2 regions of the Priestia sp. YIM B13489 genome follow, and region 2 is predicted to be linked to the other one. Evidence: a T-box and tRNA genes for the amino acid it is inferred to sense, from the RefSeq annotation. Region 2 holds a T-box; the other holds one or more tRNA genes.

Region 1 (2,407 bases), 2.5 Mb from region 2:
CGGCTATTGCTTCATGGTCGTAAAGGGCGTCCATTGCCTGCTGAACAGTGGCGGTTGAAGCTAACTCTTCAGTAGGTTCTACGTCTGGCTGTTCACTTTCTTTGACAAACATATCCAATGTCTCAAATAAAGCATTGCCTTGATTTCCAATAAATGTTTTTACAAATTCATTTTTAGGCTTTTGGATGAATTCCTCCGGGGTTCCAACTTGAACAATTTCTCCATCTTTCATCAGGCAGATACGATCTCCAAGCGTCATCGCTTCGCTCATATCGTGCGTAACAAACACAAATGTTTTTTTGATTTTTTCTTTTAAGCTAATAACATCTTGCTGAAGCTGTTCGCGGCTTAACGGATCGAGGGCACTAAAGGGTTCGTCCATTAAAATAACGGGGGGATCAGCTGCGAGGGCACGTGCTACACCTACACGTTGCTGCTGGCCACCTGAGAGCTCAGACGGCTTTCGGTTTCGATACTGCTTTGGGTCTAGTCCTACCAAGGTAAGCAGTTCATCAATGCGCGTTTTGATTTTGTTTTTCTTCCAATGCTTCATCTCGGGTACAATGGCTATATTTTCAGCGATGGTCATATGAGGAAAAAGAGCAATCTGCTGCAGAACATAACCAATGTTCCAGCGTAGCTCATGGATGTTGTGGTCCGATACGAGCTTATCTTTTATGTATAGTTCTCCTTCGGTAATATCATGAAGACGGTTAATCATTTTTAAGGTGGTTGTTTTCCCACACCCACTCGGACCAATTAAAACGAAAAACTCTCCTTCTTTAATTTCTAGATTAATATTTTTCACGGCGGTCGTACCGTCTGGATATTGCTTTGACACATTCTTAAACGTAATCAAATTATCGTTCACACTCCCTGTTGAAATTTAACCCCTAGTTCCGTGTACCCAATATTTAGAGGCAATAAACATTCTTTTAAGAATATTTCTAAATATGATTCATAAGACACAGGGGAAAAGATACGCATATTTTCTCACAATCTCCTAATAAGGCTATCAAACTGTTAAAGTTTTCACAAGGAGGGAAAGAATAATTCGGAGAATAATTTTAAAGCCGACACAAATAAAAAAAAACCTTCTTTCAACAAGAAAGAAGGTTTTTTAGTATGCTAGCGACAGGGATCGAACCTGCGACCTCTTGCTTACCATGCAAGTGCTCTACCTACTGAGCTACACCAGCGTCTTGGAAAATTATATCACGTTTAAATTTATTTAGGAAGCGCTTTTTTAAATTTTTTTATTGGTATATTCTCTAATTTACGTCTTCTGAAATTCGCACTTTCTACAAAGTTCCATATTTCATGTTAGAACTCCTTACATAAATTGTGTGAATTTTCTTTTTTTATATTACCCTTAGTAAAAGAGCTTACAAAAGAAGGGAAGAAAATAGATGGAACAACAACCAACCATGACCAAACCAAAAACGGCAACTCCCTACCCAAGAGACTGCACGTTCAGCCTGGAAGATTGGACGACGCTCGCTAAGTATTGGTACCCCGTCGCACGCTGCAGTGATGTAACAGAGAAACCAACGTCCGTAAAACTGCTAGATGTAAATCTAGTTCTATACCGTACCACACACAAAGTAGTGGCGGCTCGTGATTTATGCGTTCACCGAGGCACCCCTCTTAGCATGGGCTGGGTGGAAGATGATGAAATTGTCTGTCCTTACCACGGCTTCCGCTATGCAACGGACGGTGCATGCACGTCGATTCCAGCTCACCCTGATGCCAATATTTCTCCCCGCTTGTGTATGGCCGTCTATCCAGTTATTGAACGATTTGGATTAGTATGGACTTCCCTGACAGGAGAACAAGATAACCTGCCTTACTTCGATGCGTGGGAGGACCCTGATTTTCAGCAAATTGTTTGTCCGAGCTTTGATATCATGGGTTCGGCCGGTCGTCAAATGGAAGGCTTTTTAGACGTAGCTCATTTTGCTTGGGTTCACACAGACACATTTGGTGATCGAAACAACGCCTTTGTGCCTAAATATAAAGTAAGCGATACAGAGTATGGGCTTCATGTAGAATATACGAGCACCGTGAGCAATTATTCCAAAGAACAGCAGCATTTAAATCCACCTGATTTTAAATGGCTTCGCGTCTTTGATGTTTATCCGCCGTTTACAGCTACGCTAAAAGTATACTTCCCAGAAGGCGCAGAACTGTGGATTATGAATGCAGTCTCTCCTATTTCAGCCCGCGAAACACGTTTATTCGCACCAATCGCTCGAAACTTTGACAAAGATTCTCCCGTTGAAGGTGTGTATGACTTTAACCTTCGCGTCTTTGACGAAGACCGTGAAATGGTTGAAAACCAAAAGCCTGAAGACTTGCCTTTAGACCTGCAGATGGAAGCGCATATTATGGCTGATCAAACGTCCAT
Region 2 (2,407 bases):
TCGAATTTTCAGCCCTATTTTTTCAATGCGATCATCTACTTCAACACGATACCCTTTTAACTCCAGCTCGTGTTTCACTTTATATGCATATTCCACGTGCGGCGGTGCAATAGGCAAAAGCTTAAATTGAACAGGAGCCAACCAAAGAGGAAATTGACCTTCGTAATGTTCAATCAAGATGGCCATAAATCGCTCAACTGATCCGTATATAGCGCGGTGAATCATTACGGGACGATGAGGTTTATTGTCTTCTCCAATATACATACAGTCAAACTTATCCGGCATTAAGAAATCAAGCTGAACTGTTCCGCACTGCCAGCTGCGACCTAAGGAATCTAAAATATGAAAATCGATTTTCGGCCCATAAAAAGCTCCTTCTCCTTCATTTACCTGATAGTCTAAGCCTTTTTCACTTAACACAGATTGAAGCGACTTTTCTGCTTGGTTCCATGTTTCAATATCTCCCATGAATTTTTCAGGTCGTGTGGATAACTCCACTTTGTAATTGAAGCCAAAATGTGAGTAAAAGTCATGGATAAACGCTAGAATGCGGCTAATCTCAGCTTCAATCTGACTGAGTTCTACGAATAAATGAGCGTCGTCCTGTGTGAATGAACGGACTCTTAGCAATCCGTTTAAAGACCCAGAAAGCTCGTGACGATGAACTAATCCAAGCTCTGCGTATCGAATCGGAAGTTCTCGGTAGCTTCTTCGCTTGCTGTTAAACAATAAAATGGCTCCCGGACAATTCATCGGTTTAATCGCATAGTTTTGTTTGTCAACATTTGAAAAATACATATTCTCATGATAGTGCTCCCAGTGCCCTGATTGTTCCCAGAGCTCCTGTTTCATCATGATGGGTGTTTTTATTTCTTGATAGCCTGCTTTATAATGCTTTTGTTTCCAGTAATTTTCTAACTCATTTCGAATAATCATTCCGTTAGGTAAGAAAAATGGCATACCAGGAGCTTCTTCCATCGACATAAACAGCTCCAGTTCTTGACCTAACTTTTGATGATTTCGCTTTTCTGCTTCCACTTGTTTTGACATGTTCATTCCTCCAATATGTTTTTATTCAACAAAAAACCGCACTCATCCCTAGTAAAGGGACGAATGCGGCCGTGGTACCACCCTAATTCCGTAAAATACTTATACGTATTTTACGCTTAAAAAGATAACGGTTTTACCGGTTGCGGTTTCAGTGTATACACATTCCCCGCCGCAGCTCCAAGGTGGTAAATTCATTTCGTTTTCTAAGGGTTCTCAGCCAGTGACCCTACTCTCTGTAAAGAAAATCCAAAAATGATTCATGTCCTTTTCATTGCTTGTATATTCATTTTTTCTACATAAAAAGCCGCACTCATCCCTAGTGAAGGGACGAATGCGGCCGTGGTACCACCCTAATTCCGTGAAATACCTATACGTATTTCACGCTCAAAAAAGATAACGGTTTTACCGATTGCAGTTTCAGTTATGCACGTTCCCTGCAATAGCTCTAAGGTGGTAAATTAGATGATTTCTTAAGGGCTCTCAGCCAGTGACCCTATTCTCTGCGAAGAAAACAGCATCTAATTCGTGTCCTTTTCATTGCCAAATACTGTTTATTAGTTGTTAAAAGCGATTATAGTGTATAAATTTAACAGAAGTCAAGAAGTAATTTTTTATTTTTTTATGGTATAGAATTACTTTATGCTTGAATTCTTGAAAAGTTACTTAAGAATCTACGGACTTAAAAAGTTTTTTATTATACTATTAACGACTACATTTCATTCTTATTTTCATAACAATAAAGGCGAAAAAGAAAGATGCTATAAGTCCTTATTTGTTTTATCTAAGCGGGATTAATGAAGTGAAACCAATACTACCCCAAACCAGAACAAGTAACCTAACACAAGCATCATCAGGTTTTCAATTTATATACTAAAATATTAAATACACCTTTTTCTGCTTACGCAAATATCTGACTTGAATCCATAGAAACTATTTTTTATCTATCTTTAGACAAAAGCTCATCATGCATGCTTCCACTTTGCGGAAAAATCCGTTTTTTCCTGACTTGTTCTTTAAGAATAACGTCAAGCTGCCGCTGAATTTTCCTTGTTTCATTTGTCGAAAAATACGGGTGAGCCAGATTTACTGTTTCTAACGGATCCTTGGTCAAATTGTACATTTCAATTTGATCAGGAACACGGGTTGTTTTAAGGGTAGTAAAACTCACAGGGTAACCTCCATATTGCTCTCCGTGAATGAATTCATCTTTTTCGTCATCTGCTGACCAAAATTGCAGATTATCATGATAGCGAGCGTATTTCCAAATTTCCTTTCCTGCCGCTGACGAAAACTCGACAATGACCGCTTGAATGTGATTAGGCTGAACAACTGACGGGTAGCTTTCTCCTAAAAAATT

The links. The T-box of region 2 lies ahead of thrS (threonine--tRNA ligase). A T-box ahead of a tRNA ligase gene usually reads a tRNA of that ligase, here a tRNA-Thr.
Region 1: it has a tRNA-Thr gene. The T-box ahead of thrS (threonine--tRNA ligase) is inferred to sense a tRNA for this amino acid. The anticodon was not compared.

Annotation. Positions count from the first base shown of each region.
Region 1 covers NZ_JBHZOQ010000053.1:3,776,244-3,778,650, forward strand. Annotated here, with positions in the region: gene ACFX4W_RS25330 (ABC transporter ATP-binding protein) at 1-859, opposite strand, end outside; tRNA gene ACFX4W_RS25335 (tRNA-Thr) at 1,127-1,199, opposite strand; gene ACFX4W_RS25340 (aromatic ring-hydroxylating oxygenase subunit alpha) at 1,410-2,407, shown strand, end outside.
Region 2 covers NZ_JBHZOQ010000053.1:1,317,827-1,320,233, reverse strand. Annotated here, with positions in the region: gene thrS (threonine--tRNA ligase) at 1-1,050, opposite strand, end outside; T-box leader at 1,103-1,331, opposite strand; T-box leader at 1,371-1,597, opposite strand; gene ACFX4W_RS12600 (sulfatase family protein) at 1,988-2,407, opposite strand, start outside.